2 linked regions of the Spartinivicinus poritis genome follow. The protein of the gene in region 1 interacts with the protein of each later gene in a pairwise test. Links are inferred from orthologs where the notes say so. Each region holds a gene or a part of one and is shown on either strand. Other genes may lie near its edges. The genes, in order: ORQ98_RS02895 and ORQ98_RS24855.

Region 1 (14,633 bases):
AAAGTAGTGCTGATATTACCGTAAATCAAACAGTTAGCTGCATTGATACATCTAATCCTGTAGTAGAGACAACTGTTGGATTTGAAGAAAAGTACTTCGCAAATTTAAATCAGACAAAAAGTATAAACTTTTCTGATCTTGATACATTTTACTCAACTGGATCGGCAGAAATAAGCTTTTCAAAAGATGGTAGACTAGAATCTTTCAACAGTACTTCTACCAGCGCTGTGAGCGATATTGTGACTACAACCATCTCTTTCTTGGATGCATTTGGTGTATTAGGAAACATTCAACCAGCTGATCAAGTACAGAGTGCCTGTGAGAAAATCAATCAAGTAGCTGGTCAAAATAATGGTAAGCAACTTCCTTTATCGATTACTCTTAAGTCTAATATCCAGTTTTTAGAGGAAAGAAAGTTTAAAAGCTCGCCCTTCAGGATAACCGGATATCCTCAGTCATTTTATGATAAAATTGTTCCGGCCGTTGGTACATTATCGTATGTGATAGATGTTTCAGTACCAACGCCCGCAAAGCCAGTTAATGCGCCAAATAAAGGCGATAGGGCTATCATCCTAGTTGAACCTTTAGTAATTCCAGTAAAAGTAATTTTAACCTCTTCCGTTAACCGAGAATCGACTGAATATTATGCCAAAATTTCAGTTCCTCAGTGGGGTACAGAATATAGTATTCCAGTGCCTAAACCTCCTATATTTGGAAGCAACACTCTAAATCTGAATCTACATCCATCTGGAAAAATTAAGACACTAAAATACGGAACAACAAATGGAGCAAAAGATTTGGGGACAACTATAAATTCAATAAGTGAAGTATTGGCCGAAACTGATGCCGAAAAAGCGGCGGCCTTAAAAGCTGAAGCGGATGTGCTTGCTCAACAGCAAAGATTGTTGAAGTGTAAAACTATTCCAGAAGAGTGCAAATAGGAAATTTACTGTAGAAAAAAATAAACTTTTATCTTATTAATTTTCTAATTCATTGATCTACCTCTACTTGCAGTTTTCCTTGCAAGTAGTTTTTCCCTTGTAGAAGGAGACTCCATGCCTAAACCCATCTTTGCTTGGATGGGCGGCAAGAGCCGTTTAGCCTTAGCACCTTGCAGAGGTAGTAGCAGCTATTTGTATGTACGTAACTCACTAAAACTACTATATTTAGTGTCATATTCTCCGATATCAAACATCATAGTCATGCCATAACGTACAATATATCCATTAGGCTCCCAATGAATGCCAGTCGCTTCGGGAGCTTCTATAATTGGACTTTCTGCAATAAATTCTCCTGTTTCATTGTCATATAATTTTGCAAATGCTGTATATTCTGCTACATCATAAATTACAGCTTTAAACTTACCATTTGGACTTACTTCTTCATGATAAGGTTCTGCTAACCCCTTCTCAGCCCACTTAGTAAAGATAGCTCCGCTGACTATCAATACAAAAAGCAAAGATAGCACTGTTATAACTTTCTTCATTTTTTCACAATAAAACTCTTATTCTAATACACACCATGTTGTATAGTCAGTAGGTATCAAGCCATTACACTTTCTAGACTTTAAGGTGTAAATATAAGGCTTATTTTGCTCATAGGTGAAGTAATAATACCTTTCGGAGTCTTCTCCATATACCCACCAATCTCCTGAGCCTGGATTAAATACTGTGGGGTTGAAATCTAAAATTGATGATTCTTTAGGTATCACATTGACTGGCTCTGTCAGTAAAAACCATGTATTGACGATCAATTTAGGTTGCAAGCATATCATCAAACCAATAAGTGTGATAACAATTAAAATCAATTTGATTGCTTTCATTCTGGTAATGGTAGCATAGACCTACTTTTAAGTTTTATTTTTATTAACCTATTGGAATGAAAGACCCTGAAGATGCTCAACTAACTAACGAAGAACAATTGGAAATGAAATAGTATGAAGAGTTTATATATGACAACTTAATAAAGATAAAATAAGGACTGCCTAAACTTCTTCATTAGTGTAACTGTCAACAAATCATTGATATGTAGTATCTATAACACTTGAAATGATAATAATATTTTGATTGTTAGCCCACAATAATAATTTTCTAATAAAATCATTTAATTGCTCCTCATTAACTTTTCCAGGCTTAAAGAGAAAAAAAGGTTCATCTATCATTAGTGTTTAGCTCCATGAATTATTAGCTTTGCCAAAACTGTAAAGGCTTCTTACCCTGTTGAGCAACCGAACGTTTACTGAATGAGTACAGCGCATAACAAAGCAAGGCACGAGACACTGCGTACCTGTTCTCGTAACAAAGGCGACCAGTTTTCACTCGGTTTTATGCATACAGCTACCTTCAATCCAATCAATTAGCAGGTCCACGTAGTCTTGCCCTGCATCTTCCGAAGGAAAGTGCGATGCATTTTCAAATATAACTAACTTGTTATTAGGAATGTATTTGGCTAAAAACTCTGCGTTTTCAACTAATACAAACGGATCTTGTTTGCCCCATGTAATCAAGGTGGGAACTTTAATTTCTTTCAGTCTCTGCTCAATCCACGGCAGTTCTTTTGAATAGGTGCCAAAGAAACTAATCGCACACTTGTGGGCCTGGTCATCGTAGGCAATGTCATAATATTCTTTTACCGCGCGTTTAGTCGGTTTGTAGTGATGATACCCTTCGTTGACTGCGGTTAAAAAGTTAGTTTTCATCACAGGCTTTCTATTCAGGCCTTTCGCTAACCACCGAACAAAACGTGATTTGATCACTGCCATCAAAATAGGCGACAGTTTTGGTGGATAGCTGCCTGGTCCATCAAAGATATTTAAACTCAGGAATCGTTGGGGATGATTAATCACGGCTGTCAGGGCAATGGGTACTCCAACGTCTGGTCCTACCAAGTGGGCTTGTTCGATATTGAAGTGGTCCATTACCTGAATAATCACTTCACTCAGGTTGCTTGGTGACATATCTGCTTCGTTTGCTCGCGATAAACCAAACCCTGGGATATCGAAGGCTAGTACGTCAAAGTTATCGCTAAAGGCTTCAATGGAGGATTCCCACATGCGAATGCTCTGAGGTAGGCCGTTCAACAGTAGCAGGGTAGGTGCGAGCGGCTTTTCTTTGTGGGTGTAGCGAATTTTATATTTCCCTACTGATATAAATTGTGGAGCAAACGGGTCTTCAGTGGTTTCGGGTTTATCAGAGGCATACTGAGTTAGTGCTTTTTTCAAAAGAGATTGTGTCATATGGTTGCCTATACAGTAATTGATTGTAGTGCTAGTTACTAATATATACTATGTTGTCATATGGAGTGTTAGGTTACAATAAGGCAGGATTCTGTAGCTAAGTTACCTTTTGATAACCTATGGGGAGTACACGATGGGTTTACAAAAAGACAATGAAAGACGCGTTTTTCTGAATAATGAGGAATGTCCCATCCGTAATGTGGTGGCTCAAATCGGTGATAAATGGTCCATTCTGATTCTGTTTGCGTTGGTTGACGGCCCAGATCGCTTCAACTCTCTAAAGTCACGTATTGAAGGGATCTCACAACGTATGCTGACACAAACACTCCGCGATTTAGAGCGCGATGGTTTTGTACTCCGTACAGTTTATCCCCAGGTTCCGGTGAAAGTGGAGTATGAGCTAACAGAGCTGGGAAAAGGCCTATCTGCTTCCGTATGGAAGTTAGTATCTTGGGCAGGTGATCATCATGCCGATATCCGCAAAGCACGACAACAATACGATGAAGAAAGTGAAAGATAGCAATGTATAACTTTTAATCGTTAAAATCTTAATGGCACAGCTTTTTGCTCTAAACCAGCCGCAAATATGGGCAATATGCATAATGATCTCCAGGCATACGGCAAGTGTGTTTGATGGGCTGGAAATTAACAATGTGAAATCAATTACACGATAGGATTTAAAAATAGGAATCAATCAAAAGAGTCAATTATTTGTAATCCTGCTTACTGCTTCTATGATAACCCCGGTCTTGCAAGTGTATTCCCTGGCTCAATGCTGAAACAGTTTACCAAACTCATAGTTGGCAAAACCGCAAAATTTAAATAAGCGTTCTGAGTGTCAATATATAAAACACTATCATTGCAATTGAGAGAGTTCGAAAAGTCAGGTGAACCCTTGACATAAATATGATGTTAATCAGTATGAAAAAATGTATTGTACCAAGCGTAATCAAAGTAAAAGTGAAAAACTCTGCTGATCTCCCAAGTGTAACACCGGAAGATAGAGCTATAACAGCAAAAATGGAGCAGATGATGGTAATAAAGAAAGCAAACTTATTGTCGTCTATCCTTGCTTTAGCTTCAGTTTTTTCTATTTCTCGGAAAAGCATATTAATACTCAACTTATATAAATGAAGAAAGATGACGCAATTAACGTTCCAAAAACAGGAGACTTTAATCAGTCTGGCTAACAACATGAGGGTTCTGGTTATGGTGAAGCTATATCAATGGAAAATAAGCATTAAATTAACCATCGACACAAGTGTGAGTTGTAGCTATACCTGATAGAACAATACCTAAAGCTGGGGAGTTGAATAAATGTCAAAAGATGTAAAAAATTTGATCAGTCAAATACTTGAAGTGATGAGTAATAGAACGTTACTTGATGCTGCTCTCGGTGCTGGGCTTGGATTGCTGGGAAGTTTCTTCTGTTCTGGCGTAGGTTTAAGTGGATTAGGGCTAATCGGACGATTTTTTTTAATGGTAATAGGTGGAGGCTTAGTTGGTATTACTGTTGGCTTAATTGCGGATTTTTATGAAAAAAATAATTCTAATTTTGGTGAGTAAGATGAAAAAGTGAGCTTGAGTATATGAGTACAAGCACAAAAGAGCTACCCCTTATAATTAAGGCACCTATTTACCTGGCAGGTATAGTATTTGGTATTTTTATTACCAAATCTATTTTAAATAATGACCCTAAGCCAGATGACCAGGTAAAATTAACTACCAATAGTGATGTGGTGACTAATATTCGTGTGAGTAAAGGGGAGTTAAAAAGCATGCTAGAAAAGTATTATATGAATTACGGTGAGTACCCAGTAAGTCTTGCACATATGGTTCCCAGTATTTACAGGCATTTGCCGATATCCATGTGTGGCAAAGCCTACTCTTATTTGAGGGCATCCACTGGCAACAGTTACTCTTTGGTTGCAGAAGGTTGTTGATGACATTGCTAATAGCTTGTTTCTATAGCCAAAGTGAATGGTATAGATGAATTAGGTTTAATTTATGGTAGCTCATAGTAACCTTCCAATAACAAGTCATAATACTTTTCATAAAAACCATTGTTTTTCAAAGCTTTTAACCCCTTATTGAAAACCTTAAGTAAATCTTGAGCATCTGGTCGTACCTTGGGGAATAATAAATGTCCTTCACTACTAAATAGTGGTTTAGGATTATAAGTCAATGTTTGCATGTGGGTCATCGATAACTCTTTTTGTAGAAGGCTATAGCCAGCAACAGTTGCCATGATGAACAAATCAGTTCTTTTTCTGAGCAACATCTTAAAATTTATCTTATCTGAGTTACTAACAACAATATTCAAGTTACCTTTTTTTTGTGCTTCCCAGATTTCTGGAGTATAAGTATAACCTCGAGTAATGCCAATTCTGTATTGTCCAAGATTTTCAAGGGTGTCCCACTCTTTAAACTTAGTTGTTTTTAAGTGAAAGAAAACAACATCTTCCGCATATAACGGGTTACTGTAATAAAATAGTTTTTCGCGCTCCTCTGAGTGATACCAAAACGCAGTAGCATGAAAATCGCCCTTTTGGCCTTGTTTATAATTCCTTGCCCAAGGGTAATAAGTATACTCAACCTTGAAGCCTTCGTGCTTAAAGGCTTCAGAAATAACATGGTGAACAAATCCTCCATGCTTAAAGTCAGCCGATGACCAAGGAGGGTACTCACCTGTAGTTATCTTTAGTAATTTATCTTCTTCTGCATATGAGAAGAAGCTGATAAGTAAAAGAAGAGCGGTAAAGAGTTTCATTGCAGTTACAATCAAAAAATCACTTAGTAATGAGTTTAGCAACTATCTATGCTTCTATAGTGAGTAGTTCGAATATGTAGCAATTGCTAAAAGAAGAAGTCTTCATTTCTCCTTGTTAAGTTGTCTCATAGTAACTTATTTATTTTATTTTTAACTACTTTAGCAATTTTTTATTCCCTAAAAATATAAAGATAGCGAGTTGGAAATGAATATTATTCTATATGAGTTTAGGTTGTCATCTACTCGTGTTATTACTTGTTGTTAATTAAGCTAATCGCATATTTATAGAATGTTCTACGATACTGGCGACAGTCTAATGGTTAAATTGATAAGCAAAAGGTAAGTAAAAATAACATTGCCAATAATATCGCGACATTTGTTTTATTATTTACCTTAATAAGTAGGTTAATAATTAATAAATAGGAGATTGATATGCCAGGCCCAACTTCTTCTGTAGGTCAAGTTTCTCAATCCTACTCTTGGTTGAGTTTAATTAGTTTCGGTTAATAAAGTACCCCATTTTCATGGGGTGTTTTTTATGTGATTATCACTGTGAGGAGCAGCTGGTTTTTAAATATTAGTCAGCTTAACAGAAACAGTTCCTTTTTTTCTACTGGTATAGAGCACTACGCTACTCAAGAACCCGCTTTGCAATAGATACAGAGAAAATGCCATCATCATCAATTCGCTGGGTTATTTTTGTAAAGCCTGCAGATTCAACTAGCTGGTCCATTTCTAGTTGAGTACGGCGGCGCATCACCCAGGCTTGTCCTTCTCGGTGGCTGGTTAATGCGCGGGCTATCATTTCCAACTGAGGGTGCCAAGGTTGGTTAGTGTAAATAAGGTAACCACCTTCGGGAAGAGCGCTGGCAAGTCCAGCCAATGACTGAGTAATTAATGCGTTATCAGCAAATAATTCATACAATCCAGAAACAATACCAATCGAAGGGGTGGGGGTAATTTGAGCTGTACTAGCCTGATCAAACGCATCACCTGTCGTAAAGGTAGTAATATCGGTAAGCCCTTTCTCTTTGATTAGTTGTTGGCCTTGCTCAACGTTAAGCTCACTGTAATCACGAAGTAGAATTGAGTCTGGTTTAATATTGCTGGTTTCAATCGCTTCTAAGACATAACGGCCATGGCCTGCAGCAATATCCAGAATATTAATTGGCATGTTGTTATTTTTAAGCCATTGTATGACTAGACGTAAGCATTCTTCTAAATGAACTTTACGCTGGCGAATGCCTTGCCAACCAATGCTGTTAAGGTAGTGTTGATCAATCCATTGCCCTAGTGATGAAGTGCCCATTGGCTGATTGCGATATACATAATCAAGGGTGCTTCCAGAGTCAAACCCTGTTTGATGGCCTAAGCGAATACCCTCAGACAAAATACCGGCCAACTGCAGTGACCAGCGATACAGCTGCCAATATAGCCCTTGCCAGGAGTTGATGGGGTAGGGGACAGCTAACTCATCTGCTTCAACTTTGGTATAGCTTTGTTGGTGGGCATTCAGCATTGATAATTGCTGTTGTGGTGAGGCAAACAGGCGAGTGATGAAGTCGCGAATTTTACTCGTTGCAAGCTCACGATGTAGTTCACCTAAAGTGTCGTGATAAAAGCCTGGCAACAGATGTTTTTCTTTAATAACTGAGCTTAGTCGAGCGAAAAAAGCATGCTGTGGTTGATGATGAACCACAAAATCTGCTCCAGAGATTAACAGTTGGGTAGGAACTGCTATTGCTGCTGCATCGGCTACCACTCGCTCAGCAGTATCATATAACCCTAATAATACATTGGCAGCAATGGGGCGAGTAATCAATGGATCAGTGTTATAGCTGGCAATGCGTTTTGGGTCATGGGTGAGAAATTTGGCTTTGACATAACTGTTAACGAAAAACAAACCTTTAAATTTATACCACAGTTTAATTGCAGTTCTGGCAAGCGGGATATAAAGCTTTATTTTAAAAGCGGGTGAAGCAAGCACCAGACAACGAATATTGGGGGCATAATCATGTACCCAGGTTGCAGCTACCACCGCACCAACACTTTGACCAATAATGGCAATGTTATTGATATTTATCTGGTATGTGGATGTAATATGCTCAATAAATGTTTGTAGGTCGCGTACCAGTGTGCCAAAGTCAGGACTGAAACCACGTTGCCCAGGTGATTGACCATGACCACGGGCATCCCAGGCAAAAAAATCAAACTCATTTAAGTCCAGTTCTTCTACCAGATGGGCCATCCTACCGGAGTGTTCATGGCCTCTATGTAACAAGACAATAGCTTGTTTTTCTGGTGCCTTTTTGGCAGGCCAATATCGATAAAATAACGCTACGCCATCGTGGGTGATAAAGTGTTTTTCCATAGGATTTATTCACATTAAACAGTGTTACTCAGGGTACAACAGTAAGCGTTTTTGTGCCACCTATTATGCCCTAAGAATTATAAATAACTAGTAGTCATAGTTCCTGTCAATTGTCGGGTCAATCCTATTTAATCAATTATGAGTATATACCTAAAACGATAAATTAGGGGGCAGATCATGGATGACGATTTTTTATGGGATTTTTCTGGTGATATTGATCTTTTTATTAAGTCTGAGCAGGAAGTAAACCGGTTATTAACTGATTTTGATGAGCTGATTGATTGTAATGGATTGGATGAGTTAATGGACTTTGAAGAAAACATTGAGGATGAGGAATATTATGAAGAGGATATACCTTAATAATAAAGCAGGTAAAACTAGCCAAAACTGTATGGAGAAATAACAATGAAATTATCTGAGTTACTCCAACTACTTGCTGTTAGTGTCACCCTGATAACCCTTATCTTGACGACGATTAGATTCAGTATTAATCGGCAGTTTCAACAATTAAAGCAGCAAGCTGATACGAATTTGAATAATGTTAGTAAAAAGCTAGATAACCTGGATAAGGATTTTAAACAAGTATTCCATCGGCAAGACCAGCATTTACATGAGGTTGAAAAAAGCTTCCTAGGTTATCAAAAACAGGTAGCAGAAACTTATTTACGTAAAGAAGAGAGTTTTTCTAAAATACAGTTATTAGAAGAAAAACTGGATAAATTAATTCAAGATCGACCTAACTAATCATATCAATGGTATACCCGTGTGTTTATAAGCTATATTATCTTGCAAATAGACAACAGGATTGTTTGAGAACTTAGGTTTTTGTCATCACTCTTGAGCACCACGGAGGGTGGAAAAAACAGTTAATACAGGGTGGTATGGATGCCACTCATTATAGCAATACAGGAGCAATTGACGAGGAGCGATTAACTGTCACCCCAATCATTTATAAATGTATAAACTCATGGGGCCTAGTCGCTTGAAGGTCGCACTTAACAAAAATTCGTTTTGGCTATAAAAGCGTTACCTATAAAATGATTAACAGACGTATTTTGTTGGGGTTTGTTGTTTTGGTTGCGGTATGTTTTTACTTACTTATCCGCGTTTGGTCGTTCCTCCCTCCCTTAAGACTATTACTGACTAGCTAGTGGTTAGTTTCTTGTTCAGGTCCTTCGTCAATTAATATAAACTTAAATTCTAAGACCATTGAAAGGTCGTATAGGGTTTTAAGTGATGGTTTATTGATTCCTCGCTCTATCCGGCTGACGTATTCAGGGCTGATATTAGCGGCTTCTGCTAGTGCTTCTTGGGTCATGCCACGTTGTTTTCTTATTTTTCTTAAATGAGCTGCCATTCCTTTGCAGTATGTTTCGAACGCTTCCATTGCTTTTCCTCCTAAAGTTAAAAAATAACTGGAGTGTTCCTTAGCTGTAAGGAAGTGTGACTACGATTTTACAAAAAACATACAATAATAAAAGTTAAACGCGATGAAATAATATTGTTATAAAATATAAGCTTCCCGTAATTTGTGCGTGCTTACTATTTGAATTTGGTGCTTTTATGCACTACTTGTGTTGCCTTGTATATGGTGATTAAATTTATTTTAATTGTTAGAAAGATTAAAATGTTAAACAAAAATTGCAGCAAGAAATCGTGGGTGTGGCCTGTCTAGTGTTTAAATTCAGCTCGGTTTAAAAATGACTAATTGGTCGTCTATTGTTAATAGTGTGTTTATAATGATTCATTTTTAACTATAAAAATAAGCTGTGATGTGTTCTTCATAAATGATATGGAAATTAAAAAAATGATAGGTCTGATAGTAGTTTGTACCATCTATGGAATGAAAATAAAATTGGTAAAAATGTGCGCCTCAGTGTAGAGGTTAAGTAAAACAGGTTATATAAAAGTAGACATTAAAAAACGCTCAATTAAAATGAAGTGAGGGTAAAGCTATCACTTCATTTTAATTTGTCAATATTAGTCGGCAGCTGAATTATAATTTCTAACCCGCCTAATTGACCTTGGCCAATAAATTCGATATTGCCTTGATAATGCTGAATAATGTTAGCAACAATATTCAGCCCTAAACCATGGCCATCTACCTGTTCATCTAAGCGTTTACCTCGTTGAGTCAGCAGGGTTTGATTTTCTTTGGCAACACCAGGGCCGTCATCAGCAATAGTGAGTTGTTGGTGGGCATCGGTGTGGGAGAAGCTAAGATTTACCCGCTGATTAGCCCATTTACAGGCATTATCCAGTAAATTACCCAGTAGTTCTAGGGCATCTTCCCGGTTCATGGCAATGCGCTCTGGCCAACGATGTGGTTGCCAATCAATAGTGACAGATTTGGCTTGGTAAATCGTATGTAAGGTTTGAATCAGATCCATTAAGTCTTTATGGGGCTCAAACTGCGCGCCGGGTAATATATCACCAGCCAATCGTGCTGAGGTTAATTTTTGTTCGCTATATTGGCGAATAGAGGTTAACTGGCGTAAGAGCTTTTTACTGAGCTCTGGCTGATTAGTGACTTCGCTGATAATGGTATGCTGCATCAGTGCTATAGGGGTTTTTAACGCATGGCTTAAATCACCTACTGCGTTACGGCTTCGCTTGAGTAATTCAGCCGTATTTTCAAGTAGCTGGTTAAGTGCAGCCACCAGGGGTTGAATTTCTTTGGGCATTTTGTGCGTACTGATAACGGTTAATTCCCCTGTTTGTAGAGCATGGAGTGACTTTTTTAACCGAGTGAGTGGTTTTAAACCTCGATGGAGTAACCATTGTTGGATGACTAACAACAGTAGTATAGCCACCAGTAATCCCCATAATAGTCCACCGGTCATCGTACGAAAACTGGTGTATAAACCACCGACATCTTCGGCCACAGTGACTGTGATAGGAATATCACCAATGCTAAACCCTTGGCTTAATACCATTAATTGTTGCTCATCAGGGCCTGGTAATTCACTGACCCGTTTTTCGCCTACTGCTAGGGAAGGTGGATTAAAATTAAAATCCCATAATGAGCGTGAACGAAATGTCTGCCTGGCGCTTTGAATAACATAATAATGGCCAGAATAGGTGCGGTAATGTAATTGGCTAATACCTTTATCATCCAGTATTAGTTGTTGGTTATGAGTGGACAGTAAGGAAAGTAAGGTTTTCGCATCATCGTCCAGCTTGCTACTAAAAAAGGATTTAAAGCTTTCACCCATCGCAGCATAGGTGATCAAACCAATCAGTAAACTTAAAAAACAAACCGAGCTGGCAAGCCCCATCCCTAGTGTACGACTGATTGACTTCATGTTGTAGAACCATGGAAGATATAACCTTGTCCACGCCGGGTTTCAATGGAGGCTTTACCAAGTTTCCGACGTAGGTGAGCGATGTAAACTTCCAGTACATTACTGTCTTTATCGGCATCATACTCATAAAGCTGCTCAGTAAGGCGCTGCTTACTTAACACTTTGCCTGGGTTGAGCATAAAATAACGTAACAAGCGAAATTCCATTGCCGTCAGCTTATAATGCTTGCCTTGATAGTCCAGCTGTTGTTTTTCTTCATCCAGGTTGATGTCGCCTAACTGTAAGGCCGCATTATTGTGGCCATGATAGCGACAGATAACGGCTCGTAAGCGGGCGATCAGCTCTTCGTGGTAAAATGGCTTACTCACATAGTCATCTGCACCGGCTTGAAGGCCTTCCACACGTTCATACCATTCTCCACGGGCTGTTAGAATGATAACAGGCACTGTATTTTGGCGGCTGCGCCACTCCTGTAAAATCGTTAAACCATTAATGTCAGGCAGGCCTAAATCTAAAACAACTGCGGCATAGTTTTCTTCTTGACCTTGATGTAATGCATCAACCCCATTGTCACAGGTGTCTACTGCAAAACCGGCTTGGCGAAGTTCATTAGTCGTGTTTTCCAATAATTCATGATTGTCATCTACAACGAGTAACCGCATTTAGTACTACATCCTATCAATAAGTGGCATTGAGGGTATTATCAAGTTTGCTCTGGTGATGCTATTGTGAGGGTTAGTTATCTCTTTCTACTTCGAGAATGGCACCTGTTTGGGCATTCACTTCAATTTCCCATACTTGGCCTTGTGGGTTTAGAATTTTCAGTTCATATTCATAAATACCGTCGTCTCTTTCCAGCTCAGCATTCAGTAATTCACCAGGGTAGCGCTGTCGAACCCGCCTTAACAATTGACTCATAGGCAGAATAATGCCCTGTTGCTGTAACTTTAACGCCTGAGAAGGAGAAATATCTTGACCAGCCACACTTGTTGCTGCACCCCAGCAGAGCAGTATGAGTAAAAGTAATCGCTGTTTCATTGCATTTCCTTGTCAGCTCAGAAGGCTTGCTAAATTGTAGCAACTGTACCTGAAATCAAGCTTAATAGGTATTACTCCCACTGATTTAACTAAACCTTGCTGGTAACCTCTCTTAGTGAATTTGGTAACTAAATGGATTTAATATCCTCAGTTTTTATTTAAATTATTAAACTATTCCCAACAGCGCTATAAAGGTTTCTAATGACAGTCATTAACCTTTTCCATTTAACCTGAATACGCTTAATCGCTAGGCTATGCCTACAAGTTAAAGACTGTTAAGGGAACTGTAATGCAAAAAATTATTTTAATTACGACGCTAGCCGCATCAACTGCACTGCCTGTTCAGGCTGCCTGGCAAGTGCAAAGTGAACACTCAAAAGTCAATTTTGTCACGGAAAAAATTTTTACTAATGGCAAGTCGGTCAAAGAAACCCAATTAATCAGTGGCGTATCTGGCCAGGTAAATGACCAAAAACAAGCCGAAATTAAAATTGATTTAGCTACAATTGATACTAAAATCCCAATCCGTAATGATCGAATTAAACAGTGGGTGCTTGATACCACAAATTACCGTTATGCCACAGTAAAGGCTGATTTGTCAGGTATTGATGAGCAAAAACTCACTGTTGGCGCAGCCAAACAAATGGAGGTTGATGGTCAGTTAACCATTCGCGAGACAACGCTACCAATCAAGTTATTTGTTAAGGTTACCAAAAACGCTGCCGCTGACTATTTGGTAGAGTCCTATCAAGATACTTCAATCAATATTAATCAGTACGGTGGAGAAGCTGGTGTGCAACAGATGACGAAGGTAATGGGGTTAAAGTCAATTACCTCTGTAGTGCCTGTTAAATGGGCATTAACACTCAAGCAAACCCACTGAACTAAGACTTAAGGCTAACAGCAACAAAGGCGACTTTTGTTAAATTAACTGTACAATGGCTGTTGTTTATTCATTAGCTGTAATTGAGCAGCCAGTTATGCGTGCGAAAGATGTTGTGTTGGGTTTGGTTATTGTATTGGTGTGGGGGTTTAATTTTGTAGTGATCGTGTGGGGGCTGGAAACAATGCCCCCGTTACTAATGGGTAGCCTTCGCTTCCTGTTAATTGCGGTGATTGGCTCGCTATTTGTCGCAAGGCCACAAATACCACTAAAGTGGCTGTTTGCCTATGGCATTTCCCTTGGATTTGGACAATTTGCCTTTTTATTTTCAGCGATGGCCAATGGTATGCCAGCGGGGCTTGCCTCATTAGTGCTACAGTCTCAGGCACTGTTTACCTTGTTGCTAGGTGGATTGCTGTTGGCAGAAGCGATCAAAACCTATCAGTTAGTAGCGATAATGATTGCTGGAGGTGGCCTGGCTTTGATTGGTTGGTCTGGCAATGGTGAAGCAATGACTGCTGTTGGCTTTGGCCTGACCTTGGCGGGTGCTGCTTGTTGGGCCCTGGGCAATATTGTAAATCGCTCAATATCTCAACAAGGTTATAAAGCTAGTGTGGGGTTAGTTGTATGGTCTGCGTGGATACCACCCGTGCCGTTTTTTATCTGCTCTTATCTAGTGGAAGGCCCAGTTGCCATTGTTGAAAGTGTTCAACAGATTTCCTGGTTAGCTGTTGGTGCATTATTGTATCTTGCTTTTGTGGCCAGTATTTTAGGATACAGTCTGTGGAGTCATCTCATTAGTCGTTATCCTGCTGGTCAAATAGCTCCACTAACGTTGGGGGTGCCTGCAGTAGGTTTGACTTCTGCAGCCTTATGTTTGGGTGAAACCGTTTCCTTAGTGCAATGGGCAGGTATTGCTTTAGTGGTGTTTGGTTTAGTAATCAATATGCGTGGCGAGCAGTGGTTAGAGAAGTTTTGGTCATGGAAGCGAGTAAATCATTCGCTTTGATTATAGATGAATAATGCTGTGC
Region 2 (16,002 bases), on another replicon or contig:
TTTTTTAGAAGAATCATGCAATGGTAGATCAAAAAAGTTGCTTAATTGTTGGTTGTGGAGATATAGGTACGCGCTTAGCTAAATTGATGTTTTCAAAAGGGTTTAAGGTATGGGGTGTAAGAAGAAATACTGATTTATTACCAAGTGATATAAATCCTGTTACATCGGATATTGCTTCAGAAAGAACCTTTTTAAACTGGCCTGTGTGTGACTATGTGGTTTACAGTGTTGCAGCAAGCGAGCGTTCTGATGAGGGTTATCGCCAAGCCTATGTGAAAGGGCTTGCTAACTTACTTAGTTGGATGGAGAAAACAAAGCAAAATACTCGTCGCTTGTTGTATGTTTCAAGCAGTCGAGTTTATCACCAACAGGAAGATGAGTGGGTGACAGAAGCCAGTGAAACATTACCTACCGGTTTAGGTTTGCGGTTGTTAGAAGCAGAACAATTGCTGAATAGTACTGATATTCCAACTACAGCAGTGCGTTTTTCGGGTATTTATGGTCCAGGAAGAGAATATTTACTTAAGCAGGTAAGGGCGGGATATGGGATTGTTGGCGCTAATGACCCATATACTAATAGAATTCATCAAGATGATTGTGCAGGTATTTTGGCTTATTTAATTGAGCAGGATAGTCTGGGGGTGCAATTGGCCGAATGCTATAATGGTGTAGATAATCATCCAGCGAAATTGAGTGAAGTGACAAGCTGGTTAGCCACCCAGTTAAACACAATACCAACTTTACCACTCAGTCGATCAACTGGTAGTAGTAAGCGATGCAGTAATCAGCGACTGTTAGATTTGGGGTATCAGTTCAAATACCCAGATTATAAAGCTGGCTATCAGGAAATAATTAATAAGATGACATAAGCCTAAGAGGCATAGTTGCATTTTATTGATATATCACTTAAAGTTCGCGCAACTATGCCCAATGCGGTGTAGGATTTTTAGATGTGTAGAGAAATCAGCATAAAAATGGAGGTAAAACATGCAAACACAAACCACTAATCAACAAATTAAAATGAATAGACAAGGCAGCAAGGTTACTTGTGGCTAGGCATGTTTAGTTAGTTTATTAATAACTCCCGCCAGTTACATTTCTTCATATTCTTTCCTTTGTTAGCCCTGTCTGATTAAAAAATTATTCATTAAATGAGCATGCCTATACCTATTGGTATATCTGGCTAAATCGCTCATCTAATCAATATGGAAAATATAATGGGCACATTAAACTCCATTCAATATATTGCTGATAATATTGAACTTATTGCATCAAATAAAACCTGGATTGAAGGGAAAGCAATTGAGCAATTAACGTTTTCAGCTAAATTGCCTGATATGCTGAAAGTTGCAGGTATGCCAGATTTGCATCCTGGTAAAAGTTACCCTATAGGCGCTGCATTTTTAAGTAAAAATACCTTGTATCCTTATTTGGTAGGTAGTGATATAGGCTGTGGTATGGGGCTTTGGCAAACTGATAAACCAATAAATAAGCTTAAAATATCGCGGTGGATAGATAAGTTAGCTGTTTTAGATGAACCACTTAATCGGGACTGGCAAGATGAAATAGAGCAAACCAAGCAACAGTTTGGTGTTATTAATAGCGATTTTGATAGAGCATTGGGTAGTATTGGTGGTGGCAACCACTTTGCTGAGTTACAAGTAGTTGAGACTATATTTGATCAAACACTTGCTGACGCTATTCATTTATCAAAAAAACATGTACAGCTATTGGTGCATAGTGGCTCTCGCGGTTATGGTCATGAAATTCTCAATCAGCATATTGCTCAATTTAACTCGGCGGGTATTGCGGTTGACTCTGATGCAGGAATTGAATATTTACAAAAACATAACGATGCTGTTCAGTGGGCTTGCGCTAATCGAACATTAATTGCCAAGCAAATAATGGCTACACTGAATATAGATGCTGATCCGTTGCTGGATGTTACCCATAACCTGGTGTCTAACCAGCAGGGAATGGGTTGGCTACATCGTAAAGGTGCTACACCGAGCGATCAGGGAATTGTTGCAATACCAGGTTCCAGAGGGGCTCTGACTTATCTGGTAAAGCCTGTTAAAAGTGCTACTGGATTATTTTCATTAGCACATGGAGCAGGAAGAAAATGGCAGCGTTCTGAAGCTAAAGCGCGGTTATCTAATAAATATCGGGTACAAGACTTACAGAAAACGTCATTGGGCAGTCATGTGGTTTGTAAAAATAAGGCGTTGCTTTATGAGGAGGCTCCGCAAGCTTATAAGTCGATAGACCAAGTTATTCAAGACTTAAAAAATGCAGGGCTAATTGAACTGATTGCTAGCCTTAAACCCATTCTCACCTACAAAACAGCGAAGAGTGGGGGATGTTGATGTTTTGGTTACAGCTAAGCGCAGGGCGTGGACCAGTGGAGTGTGCTCGCGCTGTTACTTTAGCAGCACGCTATCTAGAAGAGGAAGCAAAACAGTTTGATATTGAACTGAACGAGGTTGAAAGAATAGTGGCCAATGATAAAGGCTGCTGTTATTCGGTGCTTTATACAGTAGCAGGGACTGAGGCAGAAGTATTTGCTCAACGTTGGCAGGGTTCTTTGTTGTGGCAGAGTGAAAGCCAGTTTCGGCGTGGACATAAACGTAAAAACTGGTTTTTTTCTGGCCGCTATTGGCCTGTAAAAGATTTTTCGATCCCAAGGGAGCAAGTCAAAATCACCACTTGCCGTTCTCAAGGGGCGGGAGGACAGCATGTTAATACCACTGACTCAGCTGTGCAGGTTACTCATATACCCACAGGTATACAGTGTACTGTGCAAAGCCAACGTAGCCAGCATAGTAATAAGAAACTTGCTTTATTTAGACTGCAAGAAAAATTGGATGAGTTGGAGCAAACGGCTATAGCAGCAGAAAGTGTTAAGCGTTGGCAGCAACACACGGCATTAGAACGTGGGAACCCTAAGCGGATATTTAAAGGCGAAAGATTTACACTCTTTTCGAATGACATTTAGGCTTTGGGTATATAAGAGGTGATTGATGAGTAGCTGATATCAACTTCTATTCTTTAAGTAATAGGGTGTTAAGGATACATGAAGAGTATGGTATGAAAGAGTTTTATTATTTAAAACCTTGGCAGTATTCGTCTGCTGTCATACTCTTTATTGTCTTTGCTGGTATTATCAGTTGGTTTATATATAGTCATGTATACCCTGGTATTGCTATTGCGAAGAGTGAGCTGAAACTACCTATTATTAATTTAACCAGCGTCATATCTGGTAAAATAAAGCGAGTCAGAGTTCAGGGAGGAGCCATTGTCAAACAAGGACAATTACTTCTGGAGCTAAGTAAAACTCCAATTAACAATCAAATAACCAAAGTTGAGGAACGTTTAGCTTTGTTGCAGAAGCAAAACAGTAAGCCAGTGAGTAATTGTCCCCCAGTTGAATCAAAAAAAAATAAAGCACTTGAATTAGCTCAACTTGGTTGTCAATTAGCACGGGAAATGGACACTATCAACCAAGAGGCAGTCTCTCATTTACAGCAACAAATAACGGTTTTGAAGCAACAGTTAGCTTATACAAAGATAAAAGCGCCTGCTTCTGGTAAAGTTTTACAAATAAAAGTGAAAAAAAATCAGCGAATTAAACCTGATACGGTTTTGCTAGAAATGATGAATGCAACAGGTGCTGAGATGTTGATTTTTCTTGAGAAAGAACAAGCAAATTTAGCTGAGCTTAACTCTGAAGCAAGGATTACGTTGTTTAATTTAGATGATATCATTATCCCTGCAACAATAACCTTTATTTCTCCAACTGCAAAAAAAGATCACATTGTGATTGAAGGAACTGCACAAAGTAATGATTTGTTTTATCCGTTAAGGCTAAAGATTACTGGAGATTATTTAGCTAACCACTTGGATAAACTAGAACCTGTTATGGAGGGTAAGGCTTATATTAAGCTTAATCCTAAGGCAGACTGGCCAAAAGCCTTGCACAAGACAAAGTTACAACAGTAGATCACTTTTTTCGGTAATATAAATTGTCAAATCGTTGCTGAGTAAAGCCTGACATTCTTTTTTTACCTACCAAAATAAGTGGTACACCGCCGCCACCCAGCTTATTAAAATCATCACGGCCTTTTTGGCTTTTTTCAATATCATACTCTTTAAATGGAATATTTTTTGACTGGAAATAATTGCGTGCAACTTTGCAGTAACCGCACCACTCAGCACTATACATGACAACCCCTTTATTACGCTTTCTGTTAGTGCTAACGGAAGAAGGCCCTAAAGGCTTTAACTCAACATTTTGGTAAGTATTGGTTTGATTGATATTAACAGTGTTTACTTGCTTATGTTGCGGCTTCTTGTCGCTGAAGTGAACTTTGCCATTTTGATCTACCCATCGATAAATTTCAGCACTGGCGATGTTGGCCAACATTGCGGTGATAAACAGAAATACCGTGTTAAAAGCTGTTGTCCTTAGCATCGGGTGGTTACTCCTACATCTTCTTGACTCAGGATAAAACTGAAAATAAAGGATATGAATTGTACATAATTCATGTATTTATTGCAAAGGTGTTCCCTTATCTCTTGAATAGTAAATATTTGGAAGCGCAATAGCTGAAGCTATAATTAAGCTTAGTTTGCTTGTAGGCTATATAACCAAATGATAGTAAAAAGCTTAAGCTTGATGATTGTTATTGCTAGCATGTTACAGCTAAGTGCTAATGAATTATTAGTGGTGACAGAGAATTGGCCTCCCTATAATTATCGCGAAAAAGGCCAAGTTGTTGGGGCCTCAACAGAAGTAGTTAAAAAAGTATTAGCAAAGGCAAACTATAAATATAGCATTCACTTATATCCTTGGGCTCGATCATATCAAATTGCTCTATATAAACCTAATGTAATCATTTATACCATTTTACGTACTCCAGAAAGAGAGTCCCTATTTAAGTGGATAGGACCACTATTTTCAGGTAAGCAATTTTACCTATATAAGCTAAGTAGTCGGAGAGACATTGCTCTTTCAAATGTCAGTGATGCAAAAGAATATATTGTTGGGGTTATGCGAGGCGATGTTAGTCATCAGTTTTTAAGTTCAGTAGGATTTGAAGAAAAGAAAGCGCTGAGTATTTCTGTTTCAGAAGAAGAAAATATTAAGAAGCTATATGCATTTAAAGTGGACTTGATTTCTGGAAATAACATCACTTTACCCATTAGACTGAAAAAGCTAGGCCTCAAATTTGAGGACGTCTATCCAGCAATAATGACTTTTAAATATAACTACTACATGGCTGTTAGTAATAATACCTCTAATGAGGTCTATAATAAGTTAAATAATGCATTTAAAGAAATTTATAATGATGATATTAAAAATAAAATTATAAAAAAGCATAATATTTCTCCTTGAATTTGTTTGTATCAGGGTAGGATCTAACCATAGCTATGATAGTAAATAAACTATATTATTCTCGAATGATTTTTAGGGTTTGTTGTCGTCACTATTCACCCAATCATTTATAAATACATATAGTCATGGGGCTCATCACTCGACGGCCGCCCCTAAAAGCCATTCGCTTTGGCTATAGTCACCAATATTTAGCCTGGAATTAAAAAAATGAATTATATTCCAGGCTCAGTGTTAAGGGGATTAGGAGCAAAGCTTGCACACATAGTGTTTTTATACAGCAAACCGCTTATCCAATTTACTATAACCCAAACCATTACTCTTTTTGACTTGAATTTGGGTAGGAATTCTTTCTTTTAGTGCATCAACATGAGAAATAATTCCTACCATCTTACCACTAGCGTTGAGTGCATCTAAGGCATCAAGAGCTGTATCGAGTGTTTCAGCATCAAGGGTACCGAATCCTTCGTCTAAAAATAAAGAGTCGATTGATGTTTTATGGCTTACCAAGTCAGAGAGTGCTAAGGCTAATGCAAGGCTAATTAAAAAACTCTCTCCACCTGATAAGGTTTTGGTGTCTCTTTCTACATCTGCTTGCCAGGTGTCAACTACTACTAAGTCTAGCTCTTCAGTAAGTTTGCGCTTCAGTTGGTAGCGGCCATGTAATCGCTGTATATGTTGATTAGCCAGATATACTAAGTGGTCTAAGGTGACACCTTGGGCAAAACGACGAAACTTGTCGCCTTTAGCTGATCCGATCAGGCTGTCTAACTTTACCCAGACATCTGTAATAGACTGTTGTTGCTGAATTTCTGCTAATAATGATTGCTGCTTTTGTTGTGCTGTTTCATCTGCTTTTAGGGTAGCTTTCAGTTCAGCCATGTCTTCTTGTGTTTGTTTTTGTTGTTTAACAAGTTCGGTTAGCTGGTGATTGATTTCAGAAATTGTAAGTCCTGTGAGTTGCTTTGCCTGCAAATCACTTAGTGTTTGTTCTGCATCTTGCAATAATCCCTGATTGCGTTGCTGCTCATTATCAAGCTGTCGTTTTAATTGTTTTAATTGCTGATATTCAATAGGTGATAATATAGCCTGTTCAAATGATTGCTGGCTGACAAATGGGCTATCAGTTAAGGCTTGCTGCCATTGCTGAGAGGTTTCTTGTAGCTGTTTGGTTAATACTTGCTTGCTTTGCTGTAGTGTAGTTATTTGCCCTTTAAGCTGATTATGATTTTGGTTCTGGTGGTTCAACTGGTCCTTAGCTTTTTGCAATTGCTGCTCTTTAACACTTAACTGCTCTTTTAATTGACGGCGCTCAGTATCAATTTGTTTATCACCAAAAAGAGCATAACGTTCTGACTGGAGTATTGTTAATTGATTATTAACTGCACTTAATGAATTAGTTGAGTCTTCTATTAAGCTGACTGTTTGCTTGGTATCTTTTTCTAAGCTATTAATAACTAACTTATTATCAGCTAATGCCTGCAGTAGTTCATTATGCTGTTGTTGAGTTTGTTGGTATGTTTGGCTTGATAAGTTTTGTTTGCTTAGCCAGTCATTTTGATTAGCTACATTAGGTAGAGAGTCATTAAAAACAGCAAACTCCTGGTTAAGAATAGCTTCTAATTCAGCCAGCTGTTGCTGAGTATTCTTTAATTCTTTCGTTTCAGTCTGGTGTTGAGCTTGTAGATTCTCTACGGCTTGATTTAGTAGTTTTAAATCATTCTCATGCTGTTGGGCTTCCATTTTTTGAATGTGTTGCTGTTGATCTGTTAACTGCTTATTGACAGCTTTATAGTGTTTCCATTGTTTGGTTAGTTGCTCATGCTGTTCATTAGCTGTTTGTAAAAGCTGGGTAATAGTGCTTTCATTATTTATTGCTGCCACTACTTGTAATTTATCTATGACAAACTGCCATTCATTTTCGCATTTTTTAAGTTCTTGAATGACATCTTCTATTTGCTGTTGGTTATACTGTATTTGCTGATTAATCGTAATAGTTTCGTTATTGTTATATGTTAAAACGACTTCTATTTCAGTTAACTCATTCCGCTTGGCGAGGAGCTGTTGTTCAGTTTTTGATGGGTCAACCTGCTGGTATTCCGCTATTGCTGGGTGTTCTTCTGAACCGCACAAAGGGCAAGGATCGCCTTTTTGTAGCTTAAGCCTATGTTTTGATAAGCTTTGAATATTAAGCTCTAAGCTTAAATTTTTCTCAATACTGGCAATATGCTCTTGTATTGCTATTTTAATCTTACTTTTTTCTTGTTTTTTACTATTCAGCTCAGCAAGCTTTTGTTTAGTTGTATTGTAACTATTTAAAAGATTGTTTTGTTTAACAGTTAGTTCATAGTAGCGCTTGGTCAGCTTTTCAAGCTCCTTTAACAAAGGACGTTGCTCTATTGACTGGTGATAAGCATTCTCAAGCGTATCATTGTTATATTCACCTAATATCTGTTTAATTTGGCTAGATAATATTTGCAGCTGACTTTGTTGCTCCTGTAACAATAGTCTAGACGCATTAAGTTCGACATTAATTTCATTAATTTGATAGCTTTTTTCTTCAATTGATTTTTTGGTAGATAACACTTTGTTAGTGTATTCTTTTTCTTGCTGACTAAGAGTTTGTCGCTGTTTTAGTTGTTCTTTCCATAATGGGAGTTTTTCTGCTAAGTATTTGTGTTGTGAATGTGTGTCTAGATAGTTTTTTGCACTAATATAGTTTGATTCAGTCTCTGCTTGTTGGCTACTAGCGTTTTTAAGAGAGTTTTGTTGTTTCGTTAGCTGTTGTTTTAGATTCTGTAAATCACTTTCAAACCTTTGCTTCTGACTGATAAGGTCTGCTATTTTATAGTCTAGAGGCGTCACCTGATCAGCTAGTTTCTCCAGTTTATTTTGTTTTGCTTGGTATTGTTGGTAAGTCTCTGTTAGTGATTTAACCTGTTGTTCAGCTTGCTTGATGGAGTCCTGAATTGACTTTTGTGCGTTAAGACATTCATCTATAGTCTGCTGATTATTGCTATAACGTTGGTTTGCATCTTGCCAGGATTTATAGATTGGTTTGATTTCTAAAGCAGGCTGGTGTGCTTCTAGTTTTTTAATATCAGGAGTGGCTTGAGTTATAGTATTCTGGTGTTGCTCAATCTTATCTTTGGTTTGTTGTATTTTTACTTTGGAATCGCTTATTTGCTCTAACCATTGTTTTTTTTGGCTATACTCTTTTAATGCTACTTCTAGCTGGTTTGTAGTGTTAGCTAGGCTTTCCTGCTTTGAAATTATTTGATTTTTTGTTTCAGAGCTGAGTGGCTCAGTGATGTTAACTTTATCATTTAACAGTGATAATTTATTTTTTTCATGTTGACAATGCTCATAAACCCGCTGGGAAATATTTCCATAAATATCAGTACCAGTTAATTCTTCTAATAATTCAGCTCGTTCATTGGGCTTTGCATTCAAAAAAGCAGCAAAGCCTCCTTGGGCTAACAAAATAGACTTAGTGAAGCGACTAAAGTCTAGACCAGTGACAGCTTCTATTTGTTTTCGAGTTTCTGCTAATTTATCAGCAATAATCACATTGTTTGTAGAACCATTTAATATAGCGAGTTCTGCTACAGGAGATTGTAACTTTCCTTTAGATTTACCTCTGGCGCGTCGCTGCTGCCAACTGGCTCGGTAACGGTTATTTTTTACTTCAAATTCTACTTCAGCTGAGCATTCTGCTGTGTGTCGGCTCATTAAGTCATTGCTGGCAACAGACACTTTTAAGCGTGGAGTTTCGTGGTATAGGGCTAAACAGATGGCGTCTAGTAATGTTGTTTTTCCTGCTCCAGTTGGGCCTGTAATAGCAAAGAGCCCATTGTTAGCAAAGTCTGGCGCAGTAAAATCAATGAGCCATTCACCTTTAAGGGAGTTAATATTTTTTAACCGTAAGCTTAAGATTTTCATTATACAGTAGCTTTTTCCTTGCAACTTATGCTTGTTGTCGGTTGAGTCTCGTCTTCTTTTATCTCATTTAGTATGGTTTTGAAATGTTGCGTTAACTGATTTTTTAGTGACTCATCCATAGTTTCTTGGGCTAGCCGCCGTTGAAATACATCGATAGGAGATAAATCTGTTAGCGTTTCTTTAGCTTCTCGCTCAATTGTTTGTTGTTGGGTGCGGGCTCGCTTTAACTTCAATATTTCAAAAGGTTTGTCGGCGATCAGCTGTTGGAGTCGAGCTTGTAAATCAGTCAAGTAATCATCTTCCTGAATAACGATTTCTAGCCAAGTAGATTGCCCTTGTGGTGGTGCTTCCAGCTGTTCAAGCTGTTGCTCAATATCGGCTAAATTACCTTTAACGGTAGCCATTGGTTGAAAGCGGGGTACTTCAATACTTTCGATAGAAGCCAAGCCATTACTTGTCAGCTCAATACACAACACTTGCTTAGCGTTATCCACTTCATCAAAACTCAGCGGAATAGGGGACCCTGAATAGCGAATATGATCTACCCCCGACACTTGTTGACTACTGTGTAGATGACCTAAGGCAATATAGTCGGCTGGGGGAAAGTGTCGTGCAGGAAAGGCTGACAAGCTACCAATATAGATATCGCGCACTGATTCTGAAGATTGCCCCCCTACTGTGGCCAAGTGACCTGTCATGATAATGGGTAGAAGCTGTGCTTGATTGCTGATTTTGGCCTTTTGTTGTGCAATATTAAAAAGCTGCTGATAATGATCAGCGATGGCTTGTTCTAAACTCTGCTGCTTTTCTATTTGAGTTTGTCCTGCTTGACTGCTTAATACGTCTCTTGGTCGAATATAAGGTACTGCACAGATAATGGCTGTTGGATGACCATTGTTGTTCTTGATTGTAAGCACTTGCTCTTCAAGGTGGTCTGATATGCCACCAATAACGGTGATATTTAAACAAGATAGAATGCGGCGAGATTCGTGTAACACAGCGACTGAGTCATGGTTACCTCCTACCATCAACACTTGCTGGCAGTGAGTATTTTGAATCCCTACCATCAAGTTGTTGTACAACTTTCGTGCATAGCTAGGTGGCGTGCCTGTATCAAAAATGTCACCAGCTACGACTAATATGTCTATTTTTTGTTCATCAATTGTGGTCAGTAACCACTCCAAAAACGCCTGGTGCTCAGCCTCTCGGCTTTTATTCATAAAGTGTTGGCCCAAGTGCCAATCTGATGTATGGAGTAGACGCATGTTAGAGGCCTAAGTATCCGCTGGCATAGTGTTTTTCAACTGATGATAATATTTAGACAGTACTAATATGTCTAGAAAGAATGAAATGTAAAGTTTGCTTAGTAATCTGTTTTTGTGATCAATCATCCATTTAAAACAACTGTTATAAAGTAGAATTAAAATACAAATATAAGCTGTGGATATAAATATAAGTAACCAGCTTTATTTTGCCTCTCCCACATGGAGTGGTTTGTGAAAGGGTATTAAAAATAAACAGCTTCTATGTGATAGAGGGTGGCATTTGATACTTCAAAATAAAAAGAATATTAATTATGAAAAAACTAATAAAGCTTTCTGTCATTGCTGTATTTTTATTTTCTGCAATTCAACTTTCTGCAAAAGAGCAGGTGAGTATTAATCGTATTGTGATTTTTGGGGATAGTTTGAGTGACACAGGGAAAATGTATAAAAAGACAAAAGGATGGCTGCCATCCAGTCCACCTTATTATACAGGGCGATTTTCTGATGGGCCAGTTTGGGTTGATTACATAAAAGAGGCTTTTCAAAAGAAAGCTATTGATTTAACAATAATTAATGAGTCAGAAGGCGGTGCTACAGCAGCTGCATATGAAAAAGAGTCTTATAACCCAACGTATCAAGTGATTAATAATCTTGAACATGAAGTAGAACAGTTTTTAGAACATGATAAATTCCAAACTTCTGATCTTGTAATTATTTGGGCTGGTGCCAATGATTATGTGACAAATAACTGGCGAGACACGGACAGAGTGATGTTGGCTATTGATCGAACAATTAGCCAGGCATTAATCGGCGGCGCTGCCCAGGTGTTGGTTATTAATATACCCAAGCTCAATATAACGCCTTTCTCAATTTATTACGATAATACACAATCTGCTGATTTAGAGAATGTCTCAACCAAACATAATCAAGAACTAATTAGACTAATGAGTACAAGAAACCCTGACAAAGTCAGGCTATTTGATGTTGCAAGTGAGTTGAAAGAAATAATTCAGAATGCGTCTAGTTTGGGTTTTACTAATATTGATCAGGCCTGCTATACCAAAGGGTATATTTGGCGCCCATTTATAAAAGGTAAAAGTAAACAGTTTGCACATAGTGAGTCGCTAATACAGTACGATTACTATGATTGGCGAACTGAACCGAAAAAAATGGAAGAGCTAAATAGATATGAGTTACAAGAGTTATTTGAAAATGATCCTAGCTTTTCTGAAAACCCTATGCTACATGATGCCTTACCTTCACAGCAACAAATGTCTTTTCAGCAAAGAGATTCTTTTAATCGAAATAGTGGTTCTAAACTAAAAGATGATGAATCTACAATGGCTAGAAGTATCGATATAGCAGGTAATGCACCAGATAGTTGTGATGGTTATTTATTTTGGGATAAAGTACATCCAACTACTGCTGCACATAAAGTGTTGGCTGATAGACTGTATAGTTTCTTTGAACAGCACTATACCCTCCACTAGGGTAGTTGCTCTACATCTAATAATGAATCGTGACTGGTATACCTTCTATGACTCATTATTAGGTGTAATTCATGCTATTGCCCTAGAAGAATCTGCTTGGTTATGGATTGCACTTCAGGATTGGTCATCAATTGTTGAATCTTAGGATTGTTCTGCAAGGCATTAATATTACCACTGTTTATTAATTGCATCAGTTCAGGGTCTGCAAGTATGGCTTTGACTTGTGGATCATTTTGTAGTGCTAATATGGCCTTCATTGTTTCAGGACTATTAATAAGTGATTGCCTAATGCTATCAATTGATAGATTATTAGCAGCAGCTGCTTTACCCTTACTTATTGAACGAACCTTCTTTTGCTCTATTCGCATTTGGCCCAGGCTAGGTGTATCGATAACGTAAACCCCGTCGTTTAGAGACTTGATCTCACCTAAGATACGTGTTCCATCAACCAGTTCAATCGTTGCGGCTTGAGTAGCTATACAGAAGAGCAACCCGGTTGTCAGAGTGATAGATTTTAAGACAGAAAGCATGACTTCATCCTGTTAGTGGCTCAAAGTCTTCTAAGTGTAGCAGTACTTACTGGAATTAAGCTTGAAGTACTTCAGGTTCATTAACTTCTTATTTTGGGTATCCGACATGTAAAGGGTTTATTAATTTGTTATAGCTCTTATAAGTTCAATACTGCGGACAGTTTTATAGGTGTTGTATGTTAGTGTTTACGGGGGGAGTGCTCTACTCTCATATACTTTATTGCAAGATAGCCTGAGGCTTAACATGCAATAAACTCCTCCTTCCTATGGTACATGGCCTGTAGAGCAATGTTTTATAATTCAAAAACTGTCCACAGTATTGATAAGTTGGAAAAGACCATTATTAAATACTAGTTACATTACTCACAGTATACCTATCAGGCTGATACACAGGGCCTGTACTAGTTTTAATATGACTGTAAATAAATGAAGGTTAATTTTATTATGAATAAAAAAATTGCGAATAGTCCTATTTTCGCTTTGTTGGCATTCGCAGCAGGGATTTTTTGCATTCAGTTGGATGCGTTTGCACTTAATTTAGCTTTACCCCAAATTGGTATTGATTTGTCTGCATCAGAAGGTGGGTTGAAGTGGGTTGTTAGTGTTTATTTATTATCAGTAGGCGGGTTAATGCTTGCTGCTGGTAGGTTGAGTGATCAATATGGCTATAGAAATATTTTAATTATAGGTTTAGCTTTATTTGGTATCGCATCGATACTCTGTGCTTTAGCTCAATCCATGTCTGTATTAGTGATTGCAAGGGCTATACAAGGGGCTGGAGGTGCTTGCATTATGCCTGCTGGACTGGCGTTGATCACTAATGTCTATCCAAAAGAGAAAAGAAGTAAAGCAATTGGGCTGGCTATTGGCATTGGTGGCAGCGCTACAGCAGGTGGGCCAATATTAGGTGGGTTGGTTACAGAAGCAGTTTCTTGGCGCTTGATATTTTGGCTTAATATTCCTATCGTCTTAATGGCAATTTATTCAGCCATTTTTGTCAAAACAGAGATAAATGATACATACAAAACAAAGTTAATCGATATGAGAGGGTTGTTTTTGATAACCTTGTCTTTGGCTATCCTTAGTTTATTAATTGATGGAGTATCTACAGGAGGGAATGTAAATTTAAACATATTATTATCAATGGCATTTGTAATTTTAATTACTATGTTTTTTAGTAGTGAAAAAAGGTCAAGTAATCCACTGATCTCTTTAGAAATTTTCAAAAATAGAAACTTTATAGTGTTGACTGTAGTAGGGGCAGTTATCAATGCAATAACGGTTGTATTTTTATTTATTGTACCTCTGTCATTACAAGATGTGTGGCACTTGTCACCCTACTCGGCTGGAGTAGCATTCTTACCTCCTGCATTAATCATGGCATTTGGTGGGCCTATTGCTGGAAGGCTTAAAACCCTGCATGCAGTGTTTGTGATGAATGTATGTTTGGGGGTTGTAGCTGCAGTATTTATATCAGTGCCTAAATTATCATCATTTGTTATGTACTTAATAGGCATCACTATTTGTGCAATTTTTCTTGGTATAGCGAATGCGTTAACTTTAGTGGCAACGCAGTCAGTTGTGAGTCCAGTTGTGGCTGGTACAGCTTCTGGCATTACGAAAACAATAATCACACTAGCTGCGGGGTTGGGAGTAGTATTAACAGGAAAGGCTGCTGATCAAGCAATAGGACTTTCTGCTGACCATACAATTCACTCCATTTCAACATCTATAGGTTGGTTTTGTTTTTGTGTTTTTGTGTTTTTGTATTTATATGTTTATGGAAGGGTTTACAAGTATTAGGTTATTCGCTTAATGCTAAATGATTTATCAATTCATTGGCCGGTAGCTTAATCTGGCAGAGCGTATTCCTGAGAAGAGTGTATGAGGAGGTTTGAGTCCTTCCCGGCCAACCATATTGCTTTTACAATGTACTAATAAGTAAATAAGGATAACTCGGTATTTGTACCGGGTATTTGATGTTTACCTAGATTGATCCAAGCCCCCTGATGATATTGAGTAAGCGGTTCTGACACAATTACTTTTTGATTAAGTGGTTTACAAAGAGATTCTATTTTGGCTGCCTCATTTGCGGCCTTGCCTACTACAGTAAATTCTACTCGTCCAGAGGTACCGATATTTCCGTAGTGGACTGGCCCTGAATGCAAACCTATTCCATAGCTAATGGGTGGTAAATTATCTTTGGCGCGGATTTCATTTAAAACAGCAATTCTTAGTTCTGCATCTTTTACTGCTATTAGTGCATTTTTAGCAGCTGTTTCCCAACTGGTGAAGTTTTGTTTGTCAACGGGAAAAATAGCTAATACAGCATCACCAATAAACCTGAGCACTTCTCCACCCTGGTTTAATACTGCACCTGCAAGACAATCAAAGTATTGGTTGAGTAAGGCTAAGTATTCATCGGCTGGCAGCTCTTCTGATAGCTTTGTTGATTTTCTTAAATCTGAAAACCAGATAACAGCATCAATGGTTTCTCCTTCTCCACGTTGAACCATGCCGGATAAAACACGTTTTCCTGTAGTATTACCTAAGTAAGCACAAATGAGTGACAACGCTGTTTCATGTCTAATGAGTATTTCCAGGCCTCTTGTTGCTGCGCGAACAATTTGTTGGATACGTTTGATTTCATGTTCCTTAAAGCCATTGGTTCTGTTAGTGGCCAAGCTAATTGCGCCAATTTCACCCTCAGAAAAATTGAGAGGTAAAACCAGGTAATCTGTCATTCCTTGCGCTTTTAGCTCGCTAAGTATTGGAAAATCTAGCGGCTCATTTATGTGTTCTAGGTGGCGATGAATTAGCGTTGTTTCACCATTACATACTGGATGAAAAGGACTGAGCAAGTAAGAATCTCGTTCTAACAAGCCTTGGGTTGCTTTATTAACAACAACATCCGCACTGGTTCGAGTCCAGCAGTAGCTAATGCCGGATAATTGTGGGTGGAGAATTTGGTGTAAAATCCTTACCCTTTCTAAAGGTAGGCTGGCTTGTAGCATTTGTTCTACCAGCTTTTGTACCCACTCTGAAGGCGCATTTACATCAATAATAGAAGTAGCCGCCCATTCAACAACAGGGTCAGGCCACTTATAGGGAGCTGTGTCATTTGACATCAGTACACCTTCATCACAATTGTTAGTGTAAGGATCTCTAATAATTGCTTATAGCCTCTGTGCAACTTGGTGGTTGGTCTGAACAAGTGCCGTCGGGTAGTTTCTTTCAGAACCCCCAAAGATAGTAAGCAATTATCAGAGATGTCTTAATTATCTTACCCTTAGATTGATTTTAGTGAAATGATCCTGAAGATGTATTTAATAAGCGACATTTATTATTTGTATATAAAATAAACTCAGTATTAAGTTAGTGGT

What was found.
Region 2: the proteins of ORQ98_RS02895 (region 1) and ORQ98_RS24855 interact in binary tests that used the Escherichia coli proteins (3 or more experiments, as listed by UniProt). The link is inferred for Spartinivicinus poritis from one-to-one orthologs.

The regions. Positions count from the first base shown.
Region 1 is NZ_JAPMOU010000002.1:326,114-340,746, reverse strand. The notes cover bases 6,007-8,906. They hold ORQ98_RS02895 (bifunctional alpha/beta hydrolase/class I SAM-dependent methyltransferase), read right to left. Parts: upstream 8,377-8,906; coding sequence 6,637-8,376; downstream 6,007-6,636. Other genes in these bases: ORQ98_RS02885 (hypothetical protein), read left to right, coding at 8,782-8,906; ORQ98_RS02890 (hypothetical protein), read left to right, coding at 8,554-8,736; ORQ98_RS02900 (substrate-binding periplasmic protein), read right to left, coding at 6,007-6,020. In the rest of the region: ORQ98_RS02935 (hypothetical protein), read left to right, coding at 1-941; ORQ98_RS02930 (hypothetical protein), read right to left, coding at 1,130-1,486; ORQ98_RS02925 (hypothetical protein), read right to left, coding at 1,505-1,822; ORQ98_RS02920 (alpha/beta fold hydrolase), read right to left, coding at 2,315-3,235; ORQ98_RS02915 (winged helix-turn-helix transcriptional regulator), read left to right, coding at 3,369-3,755; ORQ98_RS02910 (hypothetical protein), read left to right, coding at 4,553-4,801; ORQ98_RS02905 (hypothetical protein), read left to right, coding at 4,825-5,178; more of ORQ98_RS02900, read right to left, coding at 5,241-6,006; more of ORQ98_RS02885, read left to right, coding at 8,907-9,120; ORQ98_RS02880 (helix-turn-helix domain-containing protein), read right to left, coding at 9,524-9,763; ORQ98_RS02875 (sensor histidine kinase), read right to left, coding at 10,338-11,681; ORQ98_RS02870 (response regulator transcription factor), read right to left, coding at 11,678-12,343; ORQ98_RS02865 (PepSY domain-containing protein), read right to left, coding at 12,417-12,719; ORQ98_RS02860 (YceI family protein), read left to right, coding at 13,009-13,602; ORQ98_RS02855 (EamA family transporter), read left to right, coding at 13,700-14,611.
Region 2 is NZ_JAPMOU010000055.1:10,689-26,690, reverse strand. What follows is about bases 5,466-9,734. They hold ORQ98_RS24855 (AAA family ATPase), read right to left. Parts: upstream 9,335-9,734; coding sequence 5,666-9,334; downstream 5,466-5,665. Other genes in these bases: sbcD (exonuclease subunit SbcD), read right to left, coding at 9,334-9,734. Also shown: ORQ98_RS24885 (NAD-dependent epimerase/dehydratase family protein), read left to right, coding at 21-869; ORQ98_RS24880 (RNA ligase RtcB family protein), read left to right, coding at 1,218-2,366; prfH (peptide chain release factor H), read left to right, coding at 2,366-2,995; ORQ98_RS24870 (HlyD family secretion protein), read left to right, coding at 3,088-3,999; ORQ98_RS24865 (DUF4124 domain-containing protein), read right to left, coding at 4,001-4,471; ORQ98_RS24860 (substrate-binding periplasmic protein), read left to right, coding at 4,652-5,395; more of sbcD, read right to left, coding at 9,735-10,599; ORQ98_RS24845 (SGNH/GDSL hydrolase family protein), read left to right, coding at 10,911-12,089; ORQ98_RS24840 (hypothetical protein), read right to left, coding at 12,164-12,619; ORQ98_RS24835 (MFS transporter), read left to right, coding at 13,046-14,422; ORQ98_RS24825 (adenylate/guanylate cyclase domain-containing protein), read right to left, coding at 14,554-15,747. UniProt on the Escherichia coli protein: SbcCD cleaves DNA hairpin structures. These structures can inhibit DNA replication and are intermediates in certain DNA recombination reactions. The complex acts as a 3'->5' double strand exonuclease that can open hairpins.